2 regions of the Actinoplanes sp. NPDC051537 genome follow, and region 2 is predicted to be linked to the other one. Evidence: riboswitches for the same ligand, from Rfam matches in the RefSeq annotation. Region 2 holds a riboswitch; the other holds the start of a gene.

Region 1 (14,541 bases), on a different contig from region 2:
GGGCGAACTTGGCCAGATCGTGACTCACGACGTCGAGCTCGACCCCGTCGCGCACCCCACCCGACTGCAGCGTTTCCGGACCGACGCGCAACCCCAGCACCTCGGCCGCCGGCAACAGGTGGCTCGCGCGCACATCCAGGTCGGAGTCGACCGAGGCGAACCCGTACAGGTGAGCGCCGCTCACGGTCGCGAAGATCAACGGGTAGGGGAGGGATCGGGCGACCTGAGCGGTCCACGAAGGCACCTCGATGGTCACGGCAACCCCTTCTCCCGTACGGACGACAGCAGTTGATCTATTTTGCTGGTGTCCGGGCCTGGGGGCAGCCGAGTTTCCGCCGTGGCCGCCGCCAGGTCGTGTTGCAGTTCGGAAGCCCAGGCGGTCACCTCCGGCCAGGGCAGCGAACCCGACTTGACCGCCAGGAGCCGGTCCCGGTGCGGGCGGACGTCGACCAGCACCTCGCCGGCGCGCAGCACGTGCGCGCCCGCCATCAGCAGCCTGATCATGTGCATGGCCTGTTTGTGGTTCGTTTCGCCGGTGCGGTCCCGGCGCGCCTGCACGCGGTGGAGCTGATCCCGGGCGTACGCGCCGTAGGTCGAAGCCACCCGGCGCGAGAGGAACGCCTCCCGGATCGCCCGCAGCGCCTCGCCCTCGGGGGTGATCCGTTCGACGATCGGGGACCAGAGCACCTCGAGCACGGTCGGGTTGGCCTGGGCGGCGAGCACGCAGAACCGCTCGACCTCCCAGGAGAACTGCTCGGGAAGCGGGCCGTCGAGGTGCGTGGGCGGCTTGTCCAGCCGCCAGAAGTCGCGGGTCGGCGCGGCGAACACGCCCCGGCGGTCGTGGTCGGACGCGGGGCCGTCCAGCCCGTACGCGCGTGATCCGACCACGACCCCGAGGATCGTGTGCCGTTCGACGAGGTCCGTCACCGGTCGAGGACGGTCCCGTCGATCTCGTCCAGTTCCTCGGCGGTCAGGACCAGGTTGTCCAGCGCCGCCACGTTGTTCTCCAGCTGCTCGACGCTGCTCGCGCCGATGATCAGGCTGGTCATGCGGTTGTCGCGCAGGGCCCAGGCCAGGGCCAGCTGGGCGAGGGTCTGGCCGCGGCGCTTCGCGATGTCGTTGAGCGCGTTGATCCGGGCCATCGTCGTGGCGTCCAGGTCGCTCTCGTTGAGGAAGACGCTGGTGCGCACCCGCGAGTCGTCGGGGATGCCGCCGAGGTAGCGGTCGGTGAGCAGGCCCTGCTGCAGCGGGCTGAACGCGATGCAGCCGGCGCCGGCCTCCTCGAGGGCGCCGAGCAGGTTGTCCCGCTCGATCCAGCGGTTGAGGATCGAGTACGACGGCTGGTGGATCAGCAGCGGGGTGCCGAGCTCGCGCAGGATCGCGGCGGCGCGGGCGGTCTGCTCGCTGGAGTAGTTGCTGATGCCGACGTAGAGGGCCTTGCCGGCGCGGACGACGGCGTCGAGGGCGCTCATCGTCTCCTCGAGCGGGGTGTCCGGGTCCGGCCGGTGGTGGTAGAAGACGTCCACGTAGTCGAGGCCGAGCCGCCGCAGCGACTGGTCGAGGGAGCTCACCAGGTATTTCCGGGAGCCCCACTCGCCGTACGGGCCCTCCCACATGTGGTATCCGGCCTTGGTCGAGATGACCATTTCGTCCCGGTGAGCCCGGAAGTCGGCGGCGAGGAGCCGGCCGAAGTTGCGCTCCGCGCTGCCGGGCGGCGGCCCGTAGTTGTTGGCCAGGTCGAAGTGGGTGACGCCGAGGTCGAAGGCGCGCCGCACGATGTCGCGCTGCCGGTCGAGCGGGCGGCCGTCGCCGAAGTTGTGCCAGAGGCCGAGCGAGATCGCAGGCAGCTTCAGGCCGCTGCGGCCGGCCCGGCGGTAGGTCATCGAGTCGTAGCGGCTCTGCGCGGGGGTGTAGGTCACATACCCACCCTAGGGTTAGCGGTTTCCGCCAAGGTCACTGGTAGTTTGGTCGGCAGCCATGCGGGAGAGTTCGCCGGTCCCTGTTCATCGAGCGGGGGTAGCGGCGGCGCCGAAGGGGCAAATCCTCCCCGGAACCTCTCAGGCAAACGGACCGCATGGGCAAGCGACTCTGAAGTACCTGCTCTGTTTTCTCCGCCGAGTGGGTACGACAGAGGGGGAGGCCGCCTTGTCGACCTCCGCTCTCGCTTGGAGCCCGCCATGACGTTCGCATCCCGGCACATCGGTCCCGATCCGGACGAGCAGACCCACATGCTCAAGGCCATCGGCTACCCCTCGCTCGAGGCGCTGATGGACGCGGCGGTCCCCGAGGTGATCCGCTGGCACGGCACGCTCGACCTGCCGCCGGCCGCCTCCGAGGAGGACACGATCGCCGAGCTGCGGTCGATCGCCGCCAAGAACACAGTCGCCACCCCGATGATCGGGCTCGGCTACTACGGCACCCACACACCCGCGGTGATCAAGCGGAACGTGCTGGAGAACCCGGCCTGGTACACGGCGTACACCCCGTACCAGCCGGAGATCAGCCAGGGCCGGCTCGAGGCGCTGCTCAACTTCCAGACCATGGTCACCGACCTCACGGGACTCACCACGGCCAACGCCTCGATGCTCGACGAGGGCACCGCCGTGGCCGAGGCCATGACGCTGGCGAAGCGGGCTTCGAAATCCAAGTCGCGGGTGTACGTGGTGGACGCCGACACCCTGCCGCAGACGCTTTCGGTGTTGCGCACCCGGGCCGAGCCGCTGGGCATCGAACTGGCGCTCGTGGATCTCGACGCCGGCGACCAGCTCCCGGCCGAGTATTTCGGTCTTCACCTGCAATATCCGGGTGCTTCGGGCGCCGTACGGGATCATGCCGCCCTGGTTGACGTGGCGCACGCGGCCGGGGCCCTGGTCACCGTCGCGGCCGACCTGCTCGCGCTGACGCTGTTGCGGGCGCCGGGGGAGATCGGGGCGGACATCGCGGCCGGCACGACGCAGCGTTTCGGGGTGCCGCTCGGCTTCGGCGGGCCGCACGCCGGATATCTCGCGGTGCGGGCCGGGCTCGAGCGATCGCTGCCGGGCCGTCTCGTGGGCGTGTCCAAGGACGCCGACGGGGCGCCCGCCTACCGGCTCGCGCTGCAGACGCGGGAGCAGCACATCCGCCGGGAGAAGGCGACCAGCAACATCTGCACGGCGCAGGTGCTGCTGGCCGTGATGGCGAGCATGTACGCGGTGTACCACGGCCCGTCCGGGCTGCGGGAGATCGCCCGCCGGGTGCACGGGCACGCGCTGACCCTGGCCGGATCGCTGACCGCGGCCGGGATCGCGGTCGACCACGACGCGTTCTTCGACACGGTGACCGCGGTCGTTCCCGGGCGGGCCGCCGCCGTCGTCTCGGCCGCCGCGGACGCCGGCATCGACCTGCGGCTCGTCTCGTCCGACCGGGTTTCGATCGCTTGTGACGAGACGACCACCCCGGCCCACGTCGCTGCCGTTCTGTCCGCATTTGGCGTCGCGGTCGCGGAGCCGGCCACCTGCGGGGCCAAGCCGCTCGGCCGGACCACCGAGTTCCTCACCCACCCGGTGTTCCACAGTCACCACTCCGAGACGAGCATGCTGCGCTACCTGCGCAAGCTCTCCGACCGCGACTACGCGCTCGACCGCGGCATGATCCCGCTGGGCTCCTGCACGATGAAGCTCAACGCGACGACCGAGATGGAGGCGGTCACCTGGCCCGCCTTCGCCGACATCCACCCGTACGCGCCCTCTTCCCAGACGGTCGGGTACGAGCACCTGATCTCCCAGCTGGAGACCTGGCTCGCCGAGATCACCGGGTACGACGCGGTCAGCGTGCAGCCGAACGCCGGCTCCCAGGGCGAGCTCGCCGGCCTGCTGGCCATCCGCGGCTATCACCGCGCCCGTGGCGAGGCCCACCGCGACGTCTGCCTGATCCCGTCCAGCGCCCACGGCACGAACGCGGCGAGCGCGGTCATGGCCGGCATGCGCGTGGTGGTCGTGGCCTGCGATGACGCCGGCAACGTGGACCTCGCCGACCTGTCCGCCAAGATCTCGGCCCACGCCGGGTCGCTCGCCGCGATCATGGTGACCTACCCGTCGACGCACGGCGTCTACGAGACCTCCATCGCCGACCTGTGCGCCCAGGTGCACGAGGCCGGCGGCCAGGTGTACGTCGACGGCGCCAATCTGAACGCGCTGGTCGGCTTCGCCCGGCCGGGCAAGTTCGGCGCCGACGTCTCGCACCTGAACCTGCACAAGACGTTCTGCATCCCGCACGGCGGCGGCGGTCCCGGCGTGGGCCCGGTCGCGGTCCGGCAGCACCTGGCCGACTACCTGCCCGGCAACCCGGTGCTGCCCGGCGACCACCACGCGGTGTCGGCGGCCCCGCACGGCTCGGCCGGCATCCTGCCGATCTCCTGGGCCTACCTGCGGATGATGGGCCCCGACGGGCTGGCCGCGGCGACGGCCAACGCGGTGCTGACCGCCAACTACGTGGCGGCCCGGCTGCGCGACCACTTCCCGGTGCTCTACGCCGGCAACAACGGCCTGGTCGCGCACGAGTGCATCCTCGACCTGCGCCCGATCACGAAGGCGACCGGCGTCTCGGTCGACGACGTGGCCAAGCGCCTGATCGACTACGGCTTCCACGCCCCGACGATGTCGTTCCCGGTGGCCGGCACGCTGATGGTCGAGCCCACCGAGAGCGAGGACCTGGCCGAGCTGGACCGGTTCTGCGCCGCGATGATCGCGATCAAGGCCGAGATCGACCAGGTGGCGGCGGGGGTGTGGCCGGCCGGCGACAACCCGCTGGCGAACGCCCCGCACACCGCGTCGTCGGTCACGACCGATGAGTGGGCGCACCCGTACTCGCGTACGGTGGCGGCGTTCCCGGGGGGCGTGGACCGGACGGCGAAGTACTGGCCGCCGGTGCGCCGCATCGACGGCGCGTACGGCGACCGCAACCTGGTCTGCTCGTGCCCGTCCCCGGAGGCGTTCGAGGACTGACCTTGTCAGTTCAGCTTGATCGGCCCGCTCAGTTCAGCTCGATCGGCCCGCTCAGTTCAGCTCGATCGGCCCGCTCAGTTCAGCTTGATCAGCCCGGCCGCCGTGGGCCGGAAGCCGCAGCGGTCGAGGTAGAAGGACTCCAGAGGGGGTTCGAAGTCGACGTGCAGCCACTCGCAGCCGGCTCGCCGGGCCTCTGCGGTGGCGCGCTCGACCAGGGCGGCGCCGATGCCGCGGTGCTGGTGGCCGGGGTCGACGGCGGTGTCCAGCACGAACGCGTGGGCGCCGCCGTCCCAGCACACCTGCACGAAGCCGACCAGGTCGTCGCCGTCGAACGCGCCGACCCAGGTGAGGGCGTGCCGTGCCAGGCGCGCGGCCCACGGTCCTGTCTTGCAGGCCTGGTCGAAGGCCCGCGCGTGCAGTGCGCTGAGCTGGGCGTCGTCGACGGCGAAGCGGGTGACGAGCTCGATGGTCATCCGAGATGTCCGGTGTCGTTGAAGGCGACCAGCATCGGCGGCCGGTCGTCCGCCCATTCGACGATGGTGAGGGCGGCGTTGGCCTGGTTGAGGCCGAGCCAGCGCCAGGCCGGCGCGTCCAGGGCGTGGCGGACGAACCAGCCGATCACGAAGTTGTGGGTGACCAGCAGCTCGTGGCGGTCGCGGTCGCCGACGACGCCGAAGTGTTCGACGGCCGCTTTGAGGGCCGTGGCGTCCGGATCCCGCTCGTCGGGCGGGGTGTCGTCGAGCCAGGCATGCCAGCGGCCGGGGTAGTCGTCGCGATTCGCCGTCGTGGGCACCGGGGTGCGGTCGGCCACGTGGTCGCAGGCGTGGCTGGGCACGTCGGGAAGGAAGGCGCCGATGATGGCGGCGGTCTCGGCGGCCCGGGCGAGGGGGCTGTGGTGGATGGCGTCGAACCGGACGCCGGCTCCAGCTCCGGCACCTGCTCCCGCTTCAGCGCCAGCTCCAGCTGCGGCTGCAGCTCCGGCACTTGCTCCCGCTTCAGCGCCGGCTCCGGCTCCAGCTGCGGCTCCGGCTCCAGCTGCGGCTCCGGCTCCAGCTGCGGCTCCAGCTGCGGCTGCGGCTCCAGCTGCGGCTGCGGCTCCAGCTGCGGCTCCGGCTCCAGCTGCGGCTCCAGCTGCGGCTCCGGCTCCAGCTGCGGCGAGGCGGCGGCCGGCGCGGGCGGCCTGGTCGCGGCCCCGGGCGGAGAGGCCGCCGGTCGGGGCGTGGTTCGCGGCGGGATCCTGCTCGCCGTGGCGGACCAGGTACAACCGGGTGCGAGGCAACGGGTCATCCTTCGACGGCGGGCACGGGCCCGACGATCGTAGGTGACGGCGACGCGGCGGGCGGGGCCCGGTTTCCGGACGCACGGGTTCGGCGTCCGCCGCGGGGTCGTCATTGCTCGCGGTTGTGGTTCCTGTTCTCGTTGCTCCCCGCTGGTGTTGCTCGGGGTGTCGATCCGTTACCCTGCGTAGCGGTGGTGGATCATGCCGGGCGGCGCCTCGGCGGTCCTGTGGTTCAGGCCGCCAGGGCGTGCACGGCGGGGCCGCGGTGCGGTTCGATCATCGTGCCGTCGGGCAGGATCTCGCCGGTGTCCTCGAAGACGATCACGCCGTTGCAGAGCAGGCTCCAACCCTGCTCGGGAAACGCGACGAGGATGCGGGCCGCTTCACGATCGACGGCCTCGGAGCTGGGACAGGGCGTTTGGTGCTGGCACATCGGGGGTCTCCGGTCGGGGGGCTTGTGTGTGACGATTCACAACGACGGTGACGGACGTTACCTCAATCCGAACGACGGCGGATGGCACGGGTGACGGCGTCTCCTGGAAAGAATCCTCGGTAAACATGGTCCACGGAACTGTGCCTGTCGACCACTTCCCGACACCTCCTTCCGGTCCGTCGCCGGCTCCTCCGGCGTTCTGCCAGGGCGTCACCGTGCGTTAACGTCCCAGGGACACCAACGCTGTGACGGTGCTGACCCTCGAAAGCTTGAGGGCCGCCGCGCCCTCGGTGACGGACAGTGAGTGCGAAACAATGGCCGAACGGCCCCCCAACTCCGCCCAACCGGCGCTGGCGTTTTGTCGAAGCCCCCACTGTGCGTGTGCGCGACCACCGCTTCCGTAATGATCGCTGGCCACGGCCCCGCGCCGGAGATGTCGGACATCGCCACCGCGAGCGTGGCGCGTGCCGCAGAGGCCGGACATTCATGCCCCGATGGTGAGGCACCGACGCAATCCCCGCCCGACCCGCCGGGAACGATCACACGTCCGTCCGGAGAACCGGAGCCACGCCTGTGGATGGCCGACCAAAACCGTCGTAGGTGGCCGCTAGAGTCGCCCCACCCAGTTAGGGGTGGGGACGGCTCGCGACAAGGCCGCACGCACGCGCCGCCGTTGGCGACCTGCATGGGGGAGCGCGGAGCGGTGGCGACTCACGCAAGACGCGGCCACACCAATCGCGCCACAGTCGGCGACCCACACAGGAGAGTGCGCAGCAGCGGATAACTCACCTGCGGGCGAGCCACTCGGCGCGCGCCGTGTCGGGGCGACCCCACACGGCGAGCCGCCCCGGAGGTCCGCGTGTGCAACCGTCCGGGTCAAGACGGACACACGGGCCAAAGCGGGCGGGCGCCACCGCGACCCTTCCGGCCCGACCCAACGGCGCCCCGGGGCCGCCGTCGTTGAGCATGAAGCAGCCACCCCGGCGACCCGGAGATCTACCTGCGACCCCTCACGCTCACCAGCCGCGACTCACTCCGCGGGCTTCAACGCGTACGTCAAATAGGCGAACTCCCCCCGCCTCTCCACCCCCGAAAGAGAAAGCCGCGAAGCCGTGAGCCGCCGCGGCAGCAGCGGCGCCCCCGCGCCCAGCGTCGCGGGCGCCACGCCCAGGATGATCTCGTCGAGCCGCCCGGCGTCGGCGAAGGCGCCGGCCAGCTCGCCGCCGCCGACCACCCACAGGTTCTTCCCGGCCGCGGCCGCCGTCATCGCCTCGTGGACCGGGCCCACATCCCCGGAGACGAAACTCAGCCGCGCCCCGGGAATCGGCGGCAGCGAGCGGTGCGTGAACACCCAGGCGGGCACGTCGCCGTAGTACTCCTTCCACTTCGCGGGATTTTCGAGGAGATTGTCGTGATCGAGGACCCATTCGTAGGTGGTCGCGCCCATCGCGAACGCACCCACGCCCGCGAAGAAGTCGGCGAACGGGCTGTCGGCGTCCGCACCCGGGACCGTGAACAGCCACTCGAGCGAATTGTCCGGATCGGCGATGTAACCGTCGATCGTCGTAGCGGTGTAGTACTGCGTCTTCGGCACGTCGGTCACCCTGCCACGGGGGTGTGACAAAGATGGCTGTCACCTAACGCCACGTCCAGCACGTCATTCCGGTAAGTAGGCGTGGGAGAGGGCCACTGGTGACGGAAGACCTGCGGGCGTTGCTGCGCGCCGACCTCGGCGCGGAACGTCCGCCACCGCTCGGCGACATGGTGGGCGCCGCGATCCGCGATGGCCGCCGAATGCGCCGGATGCGGCGTATCCGGCAAATCACCGCTGGGCTGGTCGCGGTGGCCGCCGCCGTGACGGCCCTGGTGCTCGTGGGGGACGAGGTTGTCGCCAACCGCCGGCAGCAAGAGGCGTTGACTCCCCAAACCGTGCCACCCGTCACCGCCGCCCCCATCGCCCCGGCCGAAGCGCGTACGTTGACGATCCGCAGCGGCACGGCGAGTGCCGGGGGAACGCGGAAGAAAGCGACACCAGCGGCGATGCTTCACCTTCTGCTTCAACTACTACCGCCCGGACGGACGAGTCACCTCGGCGTCGCACCGGACGATGATCTCCAGGTGCGGTTGTATCTGGACGCCGGCGGCGGCCCGGGCATGGTGCGGGTCGAGGTCGGCCGGACTCCGTTCGCCGATGCGGCACGCGGCGGCACCGCCAGCGTGACAATCACCCACATGCCGGACAATTGCCTGCGGAGCACGACCGTCGACGCGGCCTGGCCCGACGGCACCCTCGTCACGGTCGACGTCGCCACCTGCCTCGACGACGAAGCCCGGACAGGCAGCCCGGCGCTGACCATCGACCAGGCCGTCCGCGTCGCCACCGACCCGCGCTGGGGCGTGACCATGGACGAGCGCCTCGTGACGCTCGGCGCCCGGGAGTTCCCGCAGGTCGCGGTGTTCGCCGGATGACGCCCGACGACGAGTTCGCGGAGTTCGCGAACGCCCACGCCGAGCGCCTGCGCAACACCGCGTTCATGCTCTGCCGCGACTGGCACCTGGCCCAGGACCTCACCCAGACGGCCCTCACCAAACTGTTCCTGAGCTGGCGCCGGGCCGTGCAGGCGGACAATCTCATCGCGTACGCGCAAAAGATCCTTCTCCGCGCCTACCTGGATCACCGTCGCCGCCGTTCGTCGACCGAATCGACCCCCGGGGTGCTGCACGAGCCCGCCTACCGGGAAAGCCCGGAGCTGCGCCTGACCATGCTCGACGCGCTCGGCCGCCTGCCCGCCCGCGACCGCGCCATCGTGATCCTGCGCTACTTCGAGGATCTCAGCGTCGAGCAGGTCGCCGACGTGCTGGAGATCCCGGCCAGCGTGGTGAAGAGCCAGACCCGCCGCTCCCTGGCCAAGCTGCGCGAACTGCTGTCCGCCGACGAGCTGGCGCTGTTCGCCTAGCGAAAGTGACGACCGCTACCCTTCGACGCATGACAGTACGGCCCATCCGGATCTACGGCGATCCGGTCCTGCGCACCGAGACCGACCCGGTCACGAGCTTCGACGCCGAACTGCGCGAGCTGGTGACCGACCTCGAGGACACGGTCCGGGTGCCGGGCCGCGCCGGGGTCGCCGCGCCGCAGATCGGCGTCGGCCTGCGCGTCTTCTCCTACAACGTGGCCGGCCAGGTCGGGCACCTGGTCAACCCGGTGCTGTCGGACTTCGACGGCGAGCAGGACGACGAGGAGGCCTGCCTGTCGCTTCCCGGCCTCGACTTCCCGACGAAGCGGGCGATGTCGGTGACGGCGCGGGGCTTCGACCAGCACGGCGAGCCGCTCGAGATCCGCGGGACCGGCTTCCTGGCCCGGGCGCTGCAGCACGAGACCGACCACCTCGCGGGCCGGCTCTACATCGACACTCTCACCGGTGACGTGCGGCGGCAGGCGCTGCGTGAGCTGCGGCGGGTGAGTCCGTCCCCGCGCCGATGACGATGCCGAGCTGATCCGCGAGCGCCGCCACGCCGGCCGGGGTCACCTTCACCGCCCGGTCACTGCCGATCTTCACGATCCACCCCACCTCGATCGCGTACGCGCACAGCGCCGCCGGCGCCGACCCGGCCAGATGGCTGCGGCGCTCCGTCCAGTCGAGGCACTCCCGCAGCACCGGGCGGCGTCCCGGCTTGTCGAGCGCGATGCCCAGCGAGCCGAGCCAGCCGACGCCACGCGGGGTGAGCGCCAGCCCGTGCGCGCGGCTGACGAACCCGTTCGCCACCATCCCGTCCGCGACGGCCACCCCGACGAAACCGGCCAGATGGTCGTAACAGGTCCGCGCGTACGCCAGATTGCGCCGTTTGTGGGCCGCCGACAGCGACACCACCGGCGGCGCCGGCCGGGGCTTCCCCGCCGCCGCCACCGTCTCGATCAGCTCGGCCACCTGCGGCCCGGCCAGCTGCAGATAGCGATGCCGCCCCTGCCGGCGCTGGATCAGCAGGCCGCCGTCCACCAGCCGGTCGGCGTGCTCGCTGGCCGTCGACATCGCGACGCCGGCGTGTTTGGCGAGCTCACCGACGGTCCAGGCGCGCCCGTCCAGAAGAGCAAGGCAAAATCCGGCGCGCGTACGGTCGGCCAGCAGCGTGGCCCACGAGGCGAGCGATTCGGCGGAGTCCATGCCCCGATCCTCACCCGCCTTCGATTCGGCGCACGCCGAAGGTTCCGAGATCGACCTCGATCAGGTCGGGGAACCGCAGCCCGGCCCAGAAGCTCGCCGGCTCGCCCATCCCTTGGCTCGCCAGCCAGATCGCCGGCGCGAGCCCGTGCGTGCCGACCACCAGCGTCCCACCCGGCGCCGAGTGGCGCGCGACCGCCGCCTCGAACCGCGCCGCGACCCCCTCCCGCGGCTCCCAGCTGTCATGCCGGGCGCCGTCGACGTAGGCCCGGGCCGTCGCGCGATACCCCTCCGCCCAGGTCTCCGGCCGCCGAACCTCGGCGAACCCGGCATCCTCCGCGATTTCGGCGTCCCCGGCGAGCTCGCGCAGCGTCTCGGCGGCCTTGGGTTCGGGGCTGGCGACAAATCGGGCACCGGCCGGGATGAGCGGCCGCAGGAGGCGGGCGGCGGCACGCCCGGCCTCGTCGAGATGCCAGAGCGGCGCCGGGATCGCCGGGTCGATCGCGGGCATGGCGTGCCGCACCAGCAGCAGGCGGCTCGGCGCGGGGCTCACGATTTCATCCTGCCGCGCGGGGCGGCCGGGGTTGACTCTCCCCCCGGGGTAGACCGCAGGCTGTAGCCCGACGACGGGGAGGAACGGCAATGAACGGACGGGAAGACACCAGGCGGCTGGCCGCCGAGTCGCTGGCCGGCGGTGATGCGACGGGCTGGTTCGAGCGGCTCTACGCCGAGGCCGCCGACGGCCGGGCCGAGGTCCCGTGGGACCGGCCCGAGCCGAGCGCGAGCCTGGTCGGGGCCGGCCTCCCGCCGGGCGAGGGCCGGCCGGCGCTGGTGGTGGGCTGCGGTCCCGGCCGCGATGCCGAGTTCATCGCCGGCCTCGGCTATGCGACCACGGCGTTCGACATCTCCGCGACCGCCATCGCCGAGGCCCGGCGGCGACATCCGGGCACCGCCGTCGACTACCGGGTCGCCGACCTGCTCGACCCGCCCGCGGCGTGGCGGCACGCGTTCGACCTGGTTCTGGAGAGCAACAACGTGCAGGCGCTGCCCCGCGGCTACCGCGAGCGGCTGACGGCGACCGTGGCCGGGTTCGTGGGCGAGGGCGGCACGCTGCTGATGCTGGGCGCGGTCGCCGACGAGCCCGGCGAGGACGGCCCGCCGTGGCCGCTGATCCGGGAGGAGGTGGAGGCCTTCGCCACCGGCGGCCTGACCGAGCAGAAGATCGAGCGCGTCCGCGTGGACGATGCGGAGCGGTGGCGAGCGACGTTCAGACGGTGAGCTCAGACGATGAGAAACCTGGGCGGGTCGTGGCGCAGGAAGTCGTGGTGGGAGATGTCCCAGCCGTAGGCGCCGGCCCGGGCGAAGACCAGGATGTCGCCGGCCCGCAGTGACGACACGTGCTGGCCGCGGGTGAGCACGTCGCGCGGCGTGCACAGCTCGCCGACGGCGTCGACCGCGACGTCGGTGACCGAGGGCCGGGGATAGGGGTGGGGCCAGGCGTCGACCGGGACGGCGGTGAACGGGTGGCTGTATCCCCAGGCGGCGGGGAGACGGAAATGGTGGGTGCCGCCGCGGAGGACGGCGAACGTGCGGCCGTGGGTGGTCTTCAGGTCGAGGACCGTGGCCGCGTAGACGCCGGCGTCGGCGGCCAGGAAGCGACCGGGCTCGAAGACCAGGTCGATGCCCTCGGGCACGACGACGTGGGAGAGCGTTGACAAGTCCATAGCGGAGGCTGAGAGGTAGTCGATCCCGAAGCCGCCGCCCACGTTCACCACCCGCAGCGTGATACCGAGGGCGGCCGCGGTCCGGAGCGACCACGCCAGCGACTCGGTGACGAAGGCGGCGTGCGCCGGGCCGTCCAGGTTGTTCGACACGGCGTGCAGGTGGAAGCCGATCACGTCCACGCCCGGCACGGCCATCGCGGCGGAGAGCTGGGCCTCCTCGATGCCGAACGGGGTCGGCGTGCCGGTCATCGTGTGGCTGCCGGTCAGGCCGCCGCCGGGGCGGTTGACCCGCAGGCACACCGAGGGCGTGCGGTCACCGGACAGGGCGGCGACGCGGCGCAGCTCGTGCACGCTCTCGACGTTGAGCAGGGCCCCGGCGGCGAGTGCCGCCCGCAGCTCGTCGTCGGTCTTGCCGGGGCCGCCGAAGACGATCCGCCGGGCGCCGGCGGCGACGGCCAGGGCGAGCTCCCCGCCCGAGGCGACCTCGAGCCCGTCGCAGACCGCCGCCAGCGCCGCGACGACCGCGGGGTGCCCGTTGGCCTTGACGGCGTACAGCAGCGAGGCGGACCGGGGCAGCGCGGCCCGCACCATCGCCGCCCGGGCGCGCAGGGTGGCCGTGTCGTAGACGTAGGCGCACGCCGGCGCCGGCAGGGAGCGCAGCAGGTCAGCGTGCATGCAGCGGGTTCCGTACGGGGATGTAGATGTCGCCCTCGCCGGCCAGCCGCATGCGGACCAGGGCCTTGTGCGGCACGAGCGGGGCGGTGAAGGCCGCGTGGTCGTCGCCGGAGCAGCATTCGTCCAGCACTGCCCGGACGATCCGCCAGGCGCGGTCCTCGTCGATGTCCAGGCGCAGCACGATCTCGCCGAGGTGGGCCTGGAACAGGGTGTAGCCGATCTTCGCCCGGAACACGTCGAGGTCGTCGGTGCCGACCACCGAGCCGGGCCAGAGGGCGATGTCGTGGCCGGCCGCGGCGAGGCGGGGGCGGTGCAGGCGCAGGCCGGCGAAGTCGCGCAGGGCGAGCCGGTGCGGCCACCCGTCGACGAAGGTGGGCAGGCAGTTCTGCAGGTGCGCCTCGAGGGCGACGCCCCGCGCGGTGAGCCGCATCAGGGGCGGGAGGAGCAACTGGGCGTACGCCCGGAGCCACTCCGCCGGATCGCCGGTGACCAGCTCGCCGAGCAGGAACGGCAGCGCCCCGCCGGGGATGACCCGCTCGCCGGGTTCGATCCGGCCGGCCAGGCCGTCCCGGCGGATCGCCGACAGGTCGCGGCCCGAGCCGACCGGCACCGCCGCGCCCGCCGTCTCGGCCATGAGCAGCAGCCGGTCGTCGTCGACGAGGCGGTGCAGCAGCCGCGACACGGCCGGGCCGTTGCGGGTCGACGCCACGCTGATGCTGCGCCGGGTCGAGGTGACCTGGATGTCCAGCGAGACCTTCAGGTACTCGCCGAGCGAGGGCAGCCACAGCGTCCGCAGCGCGGCCGTCGGCACCGCCGGCATTTCAAGATCGAGGATCTTCAGGGAGCCGTCGGCGAGCAGGTCGGCGTAGCGCTCGGGCAGCACCATGTCCCGCTGCCACACGTGCACGGGCTGGATGCGGTAGCCGGGCGGCGCGCCGAGCGACGGGAACACGTCGTCGCCGAGGTGCAGGGCGTCCTTCACGGCGACGAACCCGAGCCGCGTCGCCGGGGACTCGAGGTCGTGGGCGAGCACGTCGCCGGTGTCCCAGCCGAGCCGGGTGCGCCCGCACGGGTGCAGGTTGTGCCCGGCCACGGCGAGCCGCTCGAGCCCGATCGCCTGCCAGTCGGGTCCCTCGCCGACGGCGGCGGCGGGGCGGGCCATCGCGATCGCCAGGTTGACGACCGCGTTGCGCAGCTCGGCCGCGAAGCCGGGGGCGTCGATCCCGTCGAGCAGCTGGACCGGGTCGTCGACGCCCGAGGTCGCGTACTCGACGCGGTTGAACGCGTG
Region 2 (14,541 bases):
CCGGCAACGGCCACCGGCCGCTCAGCACCTATGTGGACGTCGCGCGCGGCAGCGTCGCCTACGGCCACGGCCGGGAGGTGATCGGGGCCTTCGACGTCGTGCTGCGCACCAACCTCGGCGGCCTCGGCTCCCAATGGCGCACCGCCACCATCCGGCAGTCCGGCCCGCCGATCGCCCTCGACGACGAGGCCACGGTCTGCCGGCCCGGCGGGTCGTGCGACCCGGGCGTGCCCCGGCTCTCGGCCCCGGGCTGGCGCTGGGAGAGCGCCCCCACCGGCGGCCCCTACTACAACGCCGTGAACGGCACTTTCACGGTCGACGGATACGGCCGATTTCCGCTGCACGCCATCGAGTCGAGCTATTTCCTCTGCGCCGCGCCGGGACGCTGCCGATTCTGAGGGCCACCGCCGCGAGCGCGAGCTGGGCGACCGGCACGGCGAGCTCGGCGATCGAGAGCCCGGCGCCGGCGGCGAGGTGCATCGCGGTCATCACCGCGGCCAGCACCAGCAGGTCGCGCCAGGCGATCGGGTCGGCCGGGTGGCGCCAGAGGCGGGCGCTGCAGCGCAGGCACACCAGCGCCAGCAGGAGCAGGCCGGCGGTCAGCGCGGGGGCGTGCCGGGCATGCGAAACCGCCGACGCGAGGTGGCCGGCCGAGCCGGCCACCCCGAGAGCGGCGGCGGCCCGGGCGGCGAGACGAATGCGTTCCACACCTACACAGACCGGGAACGCCCGCGAATTGCATCGGTCGAACAAGAACTAGCTGAAGAACGCCCGCACGTCGTCGGCGTACAACTTGGGCTCCTCGGCGGAGAGGAAGTTGCCGCCGGCCGGAAGCTCGGTCCAATGGGTGACCGTCGTGTCCCGCTCCGCGAAGCGGCGGATCGTGATGTCGGTGACGCCGAGCGCGACGCCCAGTGGGACCGGCGACTTCTCCTTCGGCGCCCACGCCGCCGGGTCGTGCGCGGCCTCCCAGTAGAGGTTGGCCGACGAGCCCGCGGTGCCGGTGAACCAGTAGAGGCTCACGTTGGTGAGCAGCAGGTCGCGGTCGACGGCGTCCTCGGGCAGCGCCGCCGACGGGTCGGTCCACTCCTGGAACTTCTCGACGATCCAGGCGAGCTGGCCGGCCGGCGAGTCGTTCAGGCCGAAGGCGAGCGTCTGCGGCCGGGTCGACTGGATGACGTTGAAGCCCATCTTGTCGTCGCGGAACTCCTGAAGGCGCCCGAGACGCGCCTGCTCGGCCTCGGTCAGCCCCTCGAAGTCGGACGGGTCGCCGGACGGGAACGTGATGTGGCCGTTGACATGCACGCCGATCACCTTCGACGGCTGCTGGCGGCCCATCTCGACGGCGATCGCCGCGCCACCGCCGGTGCCCTGCACGCCGTACCGGTCGTAGCCGAGCCGCGCCATCACCTCGTTGAGCGCGGCCGCGCTGCGGGAGGTGTTCCAGCCGGCCGAGGTCAGCGGGCCGGAGAACGCCACGCCCGGGTTGCTGACCAGCACCAGGTGGAAGTCGGGCCGCAGGGCGGCGACGACCGGCAGATAGAGGGCGAACGAGCCCGGCCAGTCGTGGCTGACCAGCAGCGGGACGGCCGCGGGGTTGTCCGACCGGACGTGGGCGAAGTGGATGTCCTGACCGTCGACCGTGGTCACGAACTGCGGCAGCTCGTTGAGCCGGGCCTCGGCGGCGCGCCAGTCGTACTCCCGCTCCCAGTGGCGGGCCAGCTCGCGCAGGTACCCGACCGGGACGCCGCGGCTCCAGCCCTGGCCGGGGATCTCGCTGCCCCAGCGCGTACGGGCCAGGCGGTCGCGCAGGTCGTCGACGTCGGCCTGCGGGATGTCGATGCGGAAGGGGCGGATCTCGGACATGTCGGCTCCCTCAGAACCCTGGAACGGAATGTTTCGTTCCGTTCTAGAGTAGCAGAGCGGAACGATCCGTTCCACTGCTAATCTGGAAAACATGACGACGGCGGGACGGGCCCGGCAGGCCGAGCGCAACAACGAGGCGATCCTGACCGCGGCGCGGGAGGTGTTCCTGGCCGACAAGCGGGCGCCGATCTCCGCGGTGGCCGAGCGGGCGGGCGTCGGCATCAGCGCGCTCTACCGGCGGTACGCGGGCAAGGAGGACCTGCTGCGGACGCTCTGCCACGACGGTCTCCAGTGGTTCATCGCCGAGGCCGAGCGCGCGACCGCGGAGAAGGACGACTGGGCGGCGTTCGAGACGTTCCTGCGCGGCGTGGTCGACGCCGACGTGCACTCGCTGACCGTGCACCTGGCCGGCACGTTCCCGCCCAGCCCCGAGATGAACGCCGACGCGGCCCGGGCCAACGAGCTGGCCACGGCCCTGTTCGAGCGGGCCCGGCCGCGGATGCGGGCGGGCGCGGTGCCGGACGACATCACGATGCTGCTGGAGATGTGCGCGGCCGTCCGGGTGCCCGATGCCACGCGCACCAAGGAGCTGCGCCGCCGCTACGTCACGGTGCTGCTCGACGGCCTGCGCGCGGGCGGCGAGCTGCCCGGGCCGCCGCCCACCGCCGAGGAGCTGGGCTGGCGCTGGCGTCTGCGCGACTGAGGGCCAGGCCCCTCAGGCCACGAATATGCAGAACGGGTGGCCGGCCGGGTCGGCGTACACGCGTAGTGGCTCGTCCGGGTCGCTGCTGCGGTCGTAGAGCATGCTCGCCCCGAGGGCGAGAGCCCGCTCGTGCTGGGCGTCGAGCTCGGCCGTCGACGCGACGGTCGTGTCCAGGTGCAGCTGCATCGGCACGGCGTCGTCCGGCCACGTCGTACGGGTCAGCGAGGGGTTCTGCTGGAACGCCAGCTGCATGCCGCCGGACGGGTTCTGCAGCACCAGCCAATCTTGTCCGCGCTCGTCCGGCTCACCGGCCGCCGGCGGCTCGTCGCCCGGCCGGTACGCCAGGCCGAACAGCTTGCGGTAGAACTCAGCTAGCTTCCGCGCGTCGGGGCCGTCGAGGACGACCTGTCGCAAGGTCGGGAATCCGGTCATGCACCTCAGGAAACCACGACCCGGTTCCGCCCGCTCTCCTTGGCCCGGTAGAGGGCGTGGTCGGCGCTGGCCAGCATCTGGTCGAGGGTGCTGTCGGCGGAGTCCCGATGGGCGAGCCCGACGCTGATCGTGACCGAGAGCGGGCCGGCCGCGGTGGGGATCGGCTCGTCGGCCACCGCCCGCCGCATCCGCTCGGCCAGCTCCGGCGCGTCGCCGTCGTGGTCGGGCAGGACCACCGCGAACTCCTCGCCGCCGTAGCGTCCGAGCACGTCGGAATGCCGGATGCTGGCGCGGACCCGGGCGGCCACGGTACGGATCACCTCGTCGCCGACGCCGTGGCCGTACGTGTCATTGACGCTCTTGAACTTGTCGATGTCGAGCATGACGGCGGCGAGCTCGCGATCGCCGCGGGCGGCCGTGGCGACCAGGGCGGTGGCGATGGCGTAGAAGTGGCGCCGGTTGTGCTGCCCGGTGAGCTCGTCGGTGGTGGCCAGCTCCTGGACGCGGCTGAACAGGCACGCGTTGAGGTAGGCGCTCATGCCCTGGGTGGCCAGCGCGCTCACGACCTGGATCGCGGAGTCGTCGAAGCTCTCCGCCCCGAGCACTACGACGCCGACCCGGCCTTCGCGCGTTTGGAGCGGGATCACCAGCGCGACATCGCCGATCTCGGGCGACAAATCGGAGATGACGGATGGTGAGTCGCCCGCGGTGACCGGCAGCGATCCGCCCAGCAGCGAGGGCGCGGCCTTGCCGGTGACCTCGAGGACCACGTCGCCCTCGGCGCTGAGCAGGGCGCCGCCATGAGCCGAGACCTGCGCGGCGAGCATCGCGAACAGGGTGCTGAGCAGTCGCGACGGCTCGTGGATCGAGCTGAGCTCGGCCAGCGAGGCCCGCAGCATCTCGGCGAACGCCTGCTGCTGCTGGGCCGCTGCCACCGCGAGGTGCAGCTGCGCGGCCCGGGCCGTCTCCAGCGAGACCGCGACATGGCTGGTCACGCCGATGAGCACCTCGACGTCGTCCTCGGTGAAGATGCCGCGCGCCATCCGGCTGTCCAGGTAGACCACGCCCAGCGTGGTGCCCTTGAACTGCACCGGCACGATCATGATGCTGCGCAGCCCGTGCACGACCGCGCTGCGCGAGCCGAGCGCCGCGCCCTGCTCGGTGCCGGTGAGCACCAGCGGCTCGCCGCTCTCGGCCACCCGGCGCACCAGCGTCGCCCCGTACGCGGTGGTCTCGGCGAGGTCGGCGCCGTCGGCGCCGCGCCCGGCGAACGGCACCGGCTCCCCCGCCTCGTCGAGCAGGAAGAACAGCGCCCGCTCGGCGCCCAGGATGCGCAGCATCTCGTCGAGCGCGACCCGGGCCAGCTCCTGCGGGTCGAGGACGGTCGCGGCGGCCGCGCCGACCTGCTGCAACGCCTCCAGCCGCCGGCTGCGGCCGCCGTCGCCGCGCCGGTCCACGACCGTGCGGCGGTTGGTGGCCGCGCCCTCCTCGGCGCCGAACTCGGTGCGGGCCTGCCGCCGCCGCGACTCCCAGCCGTGCGTGGTGGCCAGCGACAGCGCGATGCGGGCCTGCCGGTCGGACTCGTTGACCAGGCCCAGCGCCCGGAACGAGCGGGCGCGGAACCGGGCCACCTCGAAGTGCACGAGCGGCGCGTCGGCCATCCGGGCGACCTGCTCGGCCTTGTCGCTCCACTCGATCGCCTTGCGCGGGTCGCCGAGCATCTGCGCCAGCGCCGCCTGCCCGATCAGGTAGGAGGCGTTGAGCAGCGGCGACGCCTTGCGCACCCGGCGCAGGTCGGCGATGGCGGCGCGGGCGGCGGCGATGCGGGCCGGCCGCTGCTCGTCGGTGGCCATCCGCAGCTGCGCCATCCGGGCGTGCGACTGGTAGGAGTAGATGTACTTGTGCTGGAGCATCAGGTCGCGCCGGCGCAGGCCGAGCGCGTGGAACTCGGCCAGGATCGCCTCGAACGGCTCGCCGAACTCGCCCTGCTCGATGGTGGCGCAGGCGGCGGCGACGATCATGTTCATCCGCTGCACCGTGGTGCCGGCGCCGGCCGGCAGCTTGGCGCGCATGGCGGCCAGCGCCGCGGCGGCGTCGCCGTGCCGGCCCTGCACGGCCGGGATCATCACCGACAGCATGCCGAACGAGGTGCCGCGGACCAGCTCGAGGTCGTTGAGGCGGCGCAGGCCGCGCTCGTACTCGGCCTGGGCCTCGGCGGTGTAGCCGCGCAGCAGCTGCCGCAGGCCGACGGTGGCGAAGCCGGGGATGAGCTGGGCCGGGCCGAACCAGCGCGCGTTCCTGCCGATCGTCTCCTGCCACCGGCTGCCGTCGTCGTAGCCGCCGAACAGCCACGACACGCCGCGCATCCACTCCACGTAGGCGACCAGCGCCGGGTCGCCGAGTTCGGTGGCCACCCCGGCGGCCCGGTCGAGGCAGCGCTCGGCGGTGCCGCGCAGCTTGACCACGGCGCAGACGTAGCCGACCAGGGCGTAGACGCGGACGTACTCGGGGCAGGGTCCGAGGCGGTTCACGGCGTACATCGCGCGCATGGCGAGCACGCCGGCCTCGCGCAGGCGCAACCCGATCCCGGCGGCATAGCCACCGGCGTCGAGGACGGCGGCCTGGGCGGCGAGCTCGTCGCGGCGGCGTCCGGCGGCCTTGCCGAATCCCCATCCCGTACGCCGGACCGCGCCACCCGCCAGCCCGATGCCGATCGTGGAGGCGAGCAGGGCGAGGCCGTTGGCGGGCAGCGGCCGGCGCAGCTCGGTGAGGGCGGCGGCGGTCGCGGCCAGGGCCTTCTCGTCGTCCCAGAGGGTGTGGTGCAGCTCGATCTCGGTGATCAGCAGGTGCGCGCGCTCGCGCCGGTCGGTCTCGGTCGCCAGCGCCCGCGCGATGGTGGCGGCGGCGTCGGCGAACCGGGCCGCGCGCAGGTAGGCCAGGGCGAGCGGATGCAGCAGCTCGCTGCCGGGCGCGGGGTCGCCGTCGAGCGCGTCCTCGAGATAGCCGATGGCCTCGACCGGGGCGGTGTCCTCGAGCGCACGCAGGCCGGCCGCGAACGCGCTCCGCCGGCGACGATCCGCGTCGACGGCCGCGCCGGCCCGGCGGTGGTGACGGGCGATCGCGTAGACGTGGTCGGCGTCGCGCAGTGCCTCGGGCAGTCCCTCCAGGGCGTCGGCCAGCGCCGCGTGCAGGCCGCGCAGGCGGTCCTCGCCGACGCCGTCGAGCAGGGCCTCGCGCAGCAGCGGGTGCAGGAAGACGTACCAGCCGCCGGGGCGGGCCTCGACGACCCGGCGTTCCACGGCGGCGCCGACCGCGGCCACGACCTGGTCGGCCGAGCCGCCGGCGGCCACCAGCGTCTCGGTCCGGAAGCGGGGGCCGGCCACCGCCGCGGTGACCAGGAAGTGCCGGTCGCCGTCGGTCAGCGTCGCCAGGCGGGAGGCGAGCAGCGCGCGTACGTCCTCGGCCGCCGGCAGCGCGTCGGCGCCCGCGTCGTCGAAGTGCCAGGTGCCCCACAGCGGGGTGAGCAGACCGGCGTCGAGCAGCCGCAGCAGATAGGTGACGACCGCGAGGGGCGAGCCGTCGGTGCGGCCGGCCACGTGCTCGACGAGCTCGGCCGGCACCGTGGCGCCGGGCAGCCGGGTGGCGATCAGCCGGGCCACCGCGGCCGGGTCCAGCGGCGCGCAGTCGAGCTCGAGGTCGGCGTCGGGGTGCTCGCCGCGCAGGTCGTCGCGCTCGGTGAGCAGCACCAGCAACGGCAGCCGGGGCAGGTCGGGGGCGAGCCGGGCCAGCACCGCGCGGCTGCCCGGGTCGAGCCACTGCGCGTCGTCGAGCAGCAGCATGAGACCGCCGTGCCGCTTGGCCAGCTCGCCGACGAAGGTCGCGACGGCGGCGAAGAGGTGGTCGTCGCGGGCCTCCACGACGTCGGTGGCGAGCAGCGCCTCGAGGCGGCCGCCGAGCCGGGCGACCAGCGCCGGGCCGGCCACCTCGGCGGCGTCGCGGACGTGCCGCTCGGCGGCGGCCCGGTCCCGGTCGGCGAGCAGCGCGACGGCCTGGAGGTGTCCCTCGGCGGCGGCGCGCAGCGCGGCCAACGGCAGGGCCTCGTCCTCCTGGCAGTCGGCGCGCAGCACGGGCACGTCGGTGACCAGCGAGGCCGCCTCCTCGGCGAGCCGGGTACGGCCGGAGCCGCCGGGCCCGCGGATGACGGCGACGCCGCCGCGGCCGGTGCGGGCGCGGCGCCAGCGGTCGGCGAGGCCCTCGCGCTCGCCCTCGCGGCCGCACAGCGGCCAGCGCACGGCGGCCGGCTCGGCCGCCGCCGCCTCGCCGCCGGGACCGGCGCGCAGGGCGGTGAGCAGGGCCGCCGCGTCCGGGTAGCGATCGTCGGGGTCCTTGGCCAGCAGCCGGGTGACGACCGCGGCCAGGGCCGGGTCGAGGCCCGGGCAGAGCGCGGCGAGGTCGGGGACCGGCGCGGTCAGGTGCAGCCGCAGCAGCTGGCCGACGTCGTTCGCCTCGAACGGCATGGTGCCGGTGAGGCACTCGAAGAGCACGACGCCGAGCGAGTAGAGGTCGGATCGGCCGTCGACCGGCCGCTTGAGCATGCCGGACTGCTCGGGCGAGGTGTAGAGGAACGTGCCGACGGCCCGGTCGCCGTCGTCCTCCGGCTCGGCGCCGAGCAGGGCCAGGCCGAAGTCGATGAGCTTGGCCGGGCGGCCGGGCGACAGCATGATGTTGCCGGGCTTGACGTCGCGGTGCACGAGGCCGACCCGGTGCGCGGCGGCGAGGCCGCGGCCGAGCTGGGCGGCGAGCTCGACGACCGCCTCGGGGGCGAGCGGGCCCTGGGCGAGACGATCGGCCAGCGAGCCGCCCGGGATGTACTCCAGGACCAGGGCGGGCGCGCCGTCGAAGAGGCCGGCCGCGTGGATGGCCGGCACCGACGGGTCGTCGACACAGGCCAGCAGGGCGGCCTCGCGCTGGAAGGTGAACAGGATGCCGGCATCGGCGCCGCTGTCACCGTTGGGGCGTTTGAGGGCGTACGTCGCGTCGCCGCGCCGGACCCGGTGCACCGTCGTGAAGGCGCCCCGTCCGAGCTCGTCCCCGACGGCCAGGCCGGTCAGGTGCGCCGCGCCGCGCCCGTCGGGCGTCCATCCGGCCGTGTCACTCACTGGGACATCACTCCGCTGCTCTCGATTCGAAACCTCACATCGGCAGCGGCGGCGCGGACTTGACCCTCCAAGGGTCAGGCATTTCCTCCTCTCAGCCCGAATCCTTCGCTCAGCACTCGACGACGGTGACGGCGAGCCCGCCGAGCGACGTCTCCTTGTACTTCGTCGACATGTCCCGGCCGGTGTCGCGCATGGTGCGGATGGCGGTGTCGAGGCTGACCCGGTGACTGCCGTCGCCGCGCAGCGCGAGCCGGGCCGCGTTGATCGCCTTGACGCTCGCGATCGCGTTCCGCTCGATGCACGGCACCTGCACCAGGCCACCGACCGGATCGCAGGTGAGCCCGAGGCTGTGCTCGAGCGCGATCTCCGCGGCGTTCTCCACCTGCTCGGGCGTACCCCCGAGAACCTCGCACAAACCGGCGGCCGCCATCGCCGCCGCCGACCCGACCTCGCCCTGGCAGCCGACCTCGGCGCCGGAGATCGACGCGGCCCCCTTGATCAGGATGCCGACGGCGGCGGCGGTGAGCAGGAAGCGGACCACGCCGTCGTCGCCCGAGCCGGGCACGAACCGGCGGTAGTAGTGCAGGACCGCGGGGATGATGCCGGCGGCGCCGTTGGTGGGCGCGGTGACGACCCGCCCGCCGGCCGCGTTCTCCTCGTTGACGGCCAGCGCGTAGAGGTTCACCCAGTCGATCACGTGCAGCGGGTCGTCGGCGTCCGGGCGTACGACCAGATCGCGCCAGAGACCCGGCGCCCGGCGACGCACGCCGAGCCCACCGGGGAGAACGCCCTCCTCGGCCATCAGGCCGCGCTCGACGCAGGCGTGCATCACCCGCCAGATCGACAGCAGGCCGTCGCGGATCGCGGCGTCGTCGCGCCAGGCCCGCTCGTTGGCCAGCATCACGCCCGAGATGCTGGTCCGCTCGGCGGCACAGGTCGCGAGCAGGGTGTCACCGGAGACGAACGGGTGCCGCAGCTCGGCGTCGTCGGTGGCCCGCTCCTCGCCCTCCTCGAGGATGAAGCCGCCGCCGACCGAGTAGAACGTGCGCTCGGCCAGCACCGAGCCGTCCTGGGCCCACGCGGTGAACGTCATGCCGTTGGGGTGGAAGGGCAGGCTGCGGCGGCGGTGCAGGATCAGCTCGACCGGCACCGGATCACCCGCGAGCGAGACGGCGCCGGCCTCCTGGATGGCGACGACCCGGGCCGCGACCGTGGCGGTGTCGACGGTGGCCGGGTCCTCGCCCTCGAGGCCGAGCAGCACGGCGGCGTCGGAGTGGTGGCCGCGGCCGGTGGCGCCGAGCGAGCCGAACAGCTCGGCGCGCAGGCGGGCGGCCTTGGGCACCTCGGCGGCGAAACGGCGGGCGGCCCGCATCGGTCCCACGGTGTGGGAGGACGACGGGCCGATCCCGATGGAGTAGAGGTCGAAGGCGCTGACCGGCACGAAAGGCTCCCCTCGGAGGGTGGCCTCCCCGCTCTGTCATGGATACCTGAGAGCTTCGCCGCCGCGCGGGCGGTTTGCACCGTGGGTGCGGGACCACGTCGTCCCGGCTTTCCAGAGTCGCCTGCCATGCGGCGGTAACGGGTGCCTGAGAGATTCCCGGGGAGGGCTTGCTCCTTCGGCGCCCCGGTGACGGCCCGGGGACTCTCCCGCCGCGGTTCATACGGCGCGATCTTCGATTGTGTTCCGAGCGTGACAGCCCGGGACCGTCTCCGTCAACCCGCTCAGTCCCGGCTCAACCATGCCGAAACGGAGGAAGTGACGCTAGTTCGACGTTTGCGCCTCGGCGCGCGCCTGGGCGCCTGTTTCGCCCTCATCCTGGTCCTGCTGGGCATCGTGGTCGCGATCGGTGTGATCGCGCTGCAACGGCAGTCGGACTCGGCCGGGGCGGTGCGCGACCTCCAGGTGCTGCGGCGCCAGGTCGACGAGCAGAAGTACTACGACGGCGACATCTCGGGCTGGCAGATCGCGTACGCGTGGGACGTCTACCGCCTCTCGCCGCAGAAGGCCGTCGATCCGGCGTCGGACAACCGGGCCGGCTTCCTCAACGACGCGAAGCTGCTCAAGGCGTTGCTGGCGGAGACCCGTACGGACCTGATGACCTCGACCGAGAAGGACCTGTTCGCCGGGCTCCAGCAGCAGTGGACGGCGTACTTCCAGGCCGACGACCAGATCGTCGCGCTGTTCGCGAAGAGCGACATCGCCGGCGGCAACAAGATGATCCTCGGTCCCGGCTACGAGATCTACTACGCGATCGTCCAGCAGACCCAGAAGCTGGTCGACTCGGTGGCGGGCCGGGCCGAGAAAACCACCCGCGAAGCGCAGGACTCGGCGGCGACCGCCCGGGACTGGATGCTGATCACGTTCGCGCTCGCGGTGGTCGCCGCGGTGGTGCTCACGGTGCTGGTCAGCCGCAGCATCTCGCGGCCGGCGAACCGCGTGATCGGCGCGCTCCGGAGCGTGGCCGGCGGTGATCTGGGCGTACGGCTGCACGACAGCGGGACGGACGAGCTGGCCGACATGGCGCGGGCCGCCGACGACGCCGCGACCGGGGTGGCGGCGACCATCGGCCAGATCAGCGACGACGCGCGCGCGCTGGCCGCGGCGGCGGACACGATGTACCGGGTCAGCGGGCAGATCGACGGGGCCGTGAACAGCGCGTACGAGCAGGCGGAAAGCGTCGCCGGCACGGCCGGCGGCGTCTCCGGCAACGTGCAGACGGTGGCCGCCGGCGCCGAGCAGATGGGCGCCTCGATCTCGGAGATCTCCCGCAACGCGGCCGACGCGGCCGGCGTGGCGGCGGGCGCGGTGACCGCGGCCCGCGACACCAGCGCCACGATCAACCGGCTCGGCGAGTCGTCGGCGCAGATCGGCACCGTCGTCACCACGATCCAGGCGATCGCCGCCCAGACCAACCTGCTGGCGCTGAACGCGACGATCGAGGCGGCCCGGGCCGGCGAGCTCGGCAAGGGCTTCGCGGTGGTGGCGTCCGAGGTGAAGGACCTGGCCCAGGAGACGGCCCGGGCGACCGAGGAGATCGCCCAGCGGATCCAGGCGATCCAGCAGGACACCGGCGAGGCGGTCACCGCGATCGACGGGATCAGCCAGATCATCGAGCAGATCAGCGACTACCAGACGACGATCGCGTCGGCGGTCGAGGAGCAGAGCGCCACGACGACCGAGATGAACCGGGGCGTCACCGAGGCCGCGGACGGGGCCAGCGAGATCGCGCACGGCATCTCGTCGGTCGCCCAGAGCACCGCCACCAGCCGCAACGCCGTCGCCGAGGCGACCCGCGCGGCCGGCGACGTGCACGCCCTGGCGGCCCGGTTGCGCCAGACGGTGGACCGCTTCTCGATCTGACGATGCGGTCCATTCCTATCGCGCATATGGGAATGCTATGGTCAGCCTCGCCCGGCCCACCACGCACCCGGCGAGGCGCATCGTGACCACACCGTCGTTCGTCCCTTCCCCGCCCGGCTTCGTCGGGGCCGCGGTCGACGTGGCCGGCCCGGCCGCGCGCACCCTGCTGCGGCACGGCTTCCTGAAGGCCCGCACCGCCACCGTGGCCGTGGTCAGCGGCCCGCCCTCCCCCGGCCTGGCCGTCTGCCTGTCCCGCATGGCCGACGACCTGGCGCTGGCCGGCCGCCTCCCGGCGGAGTCGGACGACGCCGGCATCCTGGTCGGTCTCGAGGCCGGCCTGGCGGGCGGCGGCGTCCTCGGCCGGGCGAGCCGCCGGCGCCGGGCCTACCTGCTGGCGCCGGTGCTGGCCGCCGCCTTCGCCAACACCCCGTCGCCCGGCTGGCGCAGCGTTCGCCAGTCCGCCCACCGCGACCTGGCGGTCCTCCCCCACGCCGCGTCGCCGCACCCGCCGGTCGCCGCCCGCGGCCACCTCGAGATCGACGTCGCCGACCATCAGCCGGCCGGCGGCTGGCCGATCCCGATCGCCGTCCTCACCACGCTGATGGACGACCCGCGGGCCGCCGCCGAGGCCGAGCGCGCGACCGCCCACCTGGAGCACGAGCCCCGCCTCTGGGAACGCGCCGCCCGCGACGCCCTCACCGACCCGGTCCTGGCCGCCGCCGCCCGCGAGTGCTTCCTGGCCGCCTACGCGGCGCTGTCCCGCCACGGCGCCGACCGCACCCTGCGCGACGCGGTGGCCGCCTTCACCGAGCGCTACGTCCTGCGTGCGCGCTGCCCGGCCGACGACATCCTGAGCGACCTTCCGAAGTAGACGGCTGGCATACTGCCGCGCATGGTTCTGACGGGGGAGATCCGGATCACGTACGCCGTGTACCGGAAGATGGCGCTGATCGGTTACGGCGTGCGCGCCACCATCGGCCGCGCGGTGCCGCTGGCGCTGATCGCCGTCGGGGCCGGGCAGTCGCTGGTCGCCGGGCATCCCAGCGCCACCGTCCTGCCCGCGGGGGTGTTCCTGCTGCTCGTCCCGCTGGCCTTCGAGCTGCTCGTGCTGGCCGCCTGGGCGGTGCGCCGCAAGGCGTTCGCGCAGCCGTACCACTACGAGTTCACCGCCACCGGCATGACGCAGCTGACCGCCGCCGGCCGCACCGACGTGCCGTGGGACAAGGTCACCCGGGTCGACCGCTGGCCGTCCACCTGGATCGTGCGGCTCGGCGCCGGCCGCAGCCTCAGCGTGCCCCGCAGGGCCCTGGCCGAGGCCGACCGCACCACCCTCAACGACTTCTTCCTGGCCCACCCGGCCGCGTTCGGCTAGCTATTCCAGGCCTTCGCGGGAGATCGGCTCGCCGACCCGGAAATCACGGAAGGTGACCTCGAGTCCTTCGCGCTGCGGCGAGCAGCACATGACCCCGACGTCCACGGTCTCGGGCAGATCCAGGTACCCCAGCCGCACCAGCTGCCACGCCCCGTCCCTGTCGCCGCGGTGCACGCACACCGCCGAGCCGAACCGGGTCAGCCGCAGCAGCAGCTCGCCCCGGTAAGAAGGCACCGGCACGACCGACAAATCGGATTCGTTGCGCGTCAGCACCGTGCTGAGCTGCACCGCGCCGGAGGTCACCTCGAGGCCCGTCTTCAGCCAGGTGCCCTCGCCCGCCCGCAGCATCAGGCCGGCCTGGTCGAACAGCGCCGCATGCCCGGCCGACACCACCACCGAGGCGCTGAAGTCACCGGTCACCGGGCGGTGGTAGAAGTGCCCGTTGTCGGTGACGTAGCCGTAGAACGTGCGCCGCCAGAAGTCGGTCTTCAGCCCGGTCCGGACCCGGATCACGCCATCCTCGTCGGACCACCGCGGCGGCTCGTTCCGCCAGGACATCCTCTGCATCCCTCAGATCTTGCCATCGGCCGCCGATCGGGACGATGTGCGGAGAGGTCCCGGCCGCGACGCCGACGAGGGGTTCACGCTCGTCGAGGTCATCGTCTCCCTGGGGATTCTCACGCTGATCATGACGTCGATGACCGTCTTCATGGTCAACTCGCGGCGGGCCGGGCGGTACGCGTCGCTCCGGGACACCGCCGTGCAGCTCGCGGTGGAGGGGATGGAACGGGCCCGCGGGGTCCGGGGCTCGGCGCTGCTCGGCGGGCGCGCCCCGTGCGGCGCCTGCACGCCCGTCGTCTCGGCCCAGGTCACCGCGATGCTCGGCGCCGGCGTCGCCCGGTGGGATGCCGGCGGCACGGGCGCGCTCAGCCTCCCCCAGCCGGGCCCGCAGTCCGACGGCTCGACCGTCGCCGCCCCGGACGACCCGCAGATCGTGCAGCTCGACGGGGTGTCGTTCGAGCGCTACTACTACCTCGGCAGCTGCTGGCAACCGGCCGTCACCGGCTCGACCACGAACCTCGCCTGCGGGGCCGCCACCGCCGCGGCGCCCCTCGTGCGGCTGGTCGTCGCGGTCGGCTGGGACCAGTCGAGCTGCGCCGGCGGGTTCTGCTCCTACGCCCAGGCGGGACTCTTCAGCACCGCCGTCACCGACCCCTTCCTGGTCGGCGGATGAGACGTGGGCGGATGAGACAGCAGGACCGCGGCTACAGCCTCATCGAGATGCTGGTGGTGCTCGGGATCATCTCCGTGGTCGGCGCGGTCGCCACCACCGGCATCCTCCAGGTCTACCGGGCCAACATCACGGCGGAGGCGGACTCGGCGGTGGAGAGCCAGCTCAGCGTCGCCCTCCTGCGGCTGGACAAATCGATCCGGTACGCCTACTCGATCGGGACCGTGCACAACGAGGGGACACCGGGTTCCCCGTACGTCGAAATCATGATCGTGGAAAAGGAGCAGCCGGCCGACACGACGTACGCGAAGAGGTGTCTGCAGTTGCGGTTGACCGGCACCGACCCGCGGAACATGCAGTTGCAGAGCCGCTCGTGGACGATCGGGTCGAGTGCCGGGCCGGGCACCTGGCTGCCGC

The links. Region 2 has a riboswitch for glycine ahead of ACZ6TB_RS44515 (L-serine ammonia-lyase). Riboswitches for the same ligand answer to the same signal wherever they lie in the genome.
Region 1: another riboswitch for glycine. It lies ahead of gcvP (aminomethyl-transferring glycine dehydrogenase); the one in region 2 lies ahead of ACZ6TB_RS44515 (L-serine ammonia-lyase).

What each region holds. Positions count from the first base shown of each region.
Region 1 covers NZ_JBVJIU010000007.1:110,643-125,183, forward strand. The annotation lists partial or broken gene ACZ6TB_RS18250 (nucleotidyltransferase domain-containing protein) at 1-256, opposite strand, end outside; gene ACZ6TB_RS18255 (nucleotidyltransferase domain-containing protein) at 253-927, opposite strand; gene mgrA (L-glyceraldehyde 3-phosphate reductase) at 924-1,919, opposite strand; glycine riboswitch at 1,971-2,083, shown strand; gene gcvP (aminomethyl-transferring glycine dehydrogenase) at 2,178-4,982, shown strand; gene ACZ6TB_RS18270 (GNAT family N-acetyltransferase) at 5,057-5,455, opposite strand; gene ACZ6TB_RS18275 (histidine phosphatase family protein) at 5,452-6,345, opposite strand; gene ACZ6TB_RS18280 (DUF5999 family protein) at 6,494-6,694, opposite strand; gene ACZ6TB_RS18285 (dihydrofolate reductase family protein) at 7,725-8,288, opposite strand; gene ACZ6TB_RS18290 (hypothetical protein) at 8,408-9,163, shown strand; gene ACZ6TB_RS18295 (SigE family RNA polymerase sigma factor) at 9,160-9,651, shown strand; gene ACZ6TB_RS18300 (peptide deformylase) at 9,681-10,178, shown strand; gene ACZ6TB_RS18305 (ArsR/SmtB family transcription factor) at 10,111-10,857, opposite strand; gene ACZ6TB_RS18310 (histidine phosphatase family protein) at 10,868-11,407, opposite strand; gene ACZ6TB_RS18315 (class I SAM-dependent methyltransferase) at 11,497-12,132, shown strand; gene ACZ6TB_RS18320 (alanine racemase) at 12,135-13,253, opposite strand; gene ACZ6TB_RS18325 (IucA/IucC family protein) at 13,243-14,541, opposite strand, start outside.
Region 2 covers NZ_JBVJIU010000027.1:70,954-85,494, reverse strand. The annotation lists gene ACZ6TB_RS44545 (hypothetical protein) at 1-398, shown strand, start outside; gene ACZ6TB_RS44540 (hypothetical protein) at 310-708, opposite strand; gene ACZ6TB_RS44535 (epoxide hydrolase family protein) at 757-1,866, opposite strand; gene ACZ6TB_RS44530 (TetR/AcrR family transcriptional regulator) at 1,958-2,569, shown strand; gene ACZ6TB_RS44525 (VOC family protein) at 2,582-3,001, opposite strand; gene ACZ6TB_RS44520 (diguanylate cyclase) at 3,007-8,160, opposite strand; gene ACZ6TB_RS44515 (L-serine ammonia-lyase) at 8,270-9,601, opposite strand; glycine riboswitch at 9,724-9,820, opposite strand; gene ACZ6TB_RS44510 (methyl-accepting chemotaxis protein) at 9,917-11,521, shown strand; gene ACZ6TB_RS44505 (glutamate-cysteine ligase family protein) at 11,604-12,392, shown strand; gene ACZ6TB_RS44500 (YcxB family protein) at 12,414-12,893, shown strand; gene ACZ6TB_RS44495 (DUF1349 domain-containing protein) at 12,894-13,451, opposite strand; gene ACZ6TB_RS44490 (type IV pilus modification PilV family protein) at 13,498-14,127, shown strand; gene ACZ6TB_RS44485 (PulJ/GspJ family protein) at 14,139-14,541, shown strand, end outside.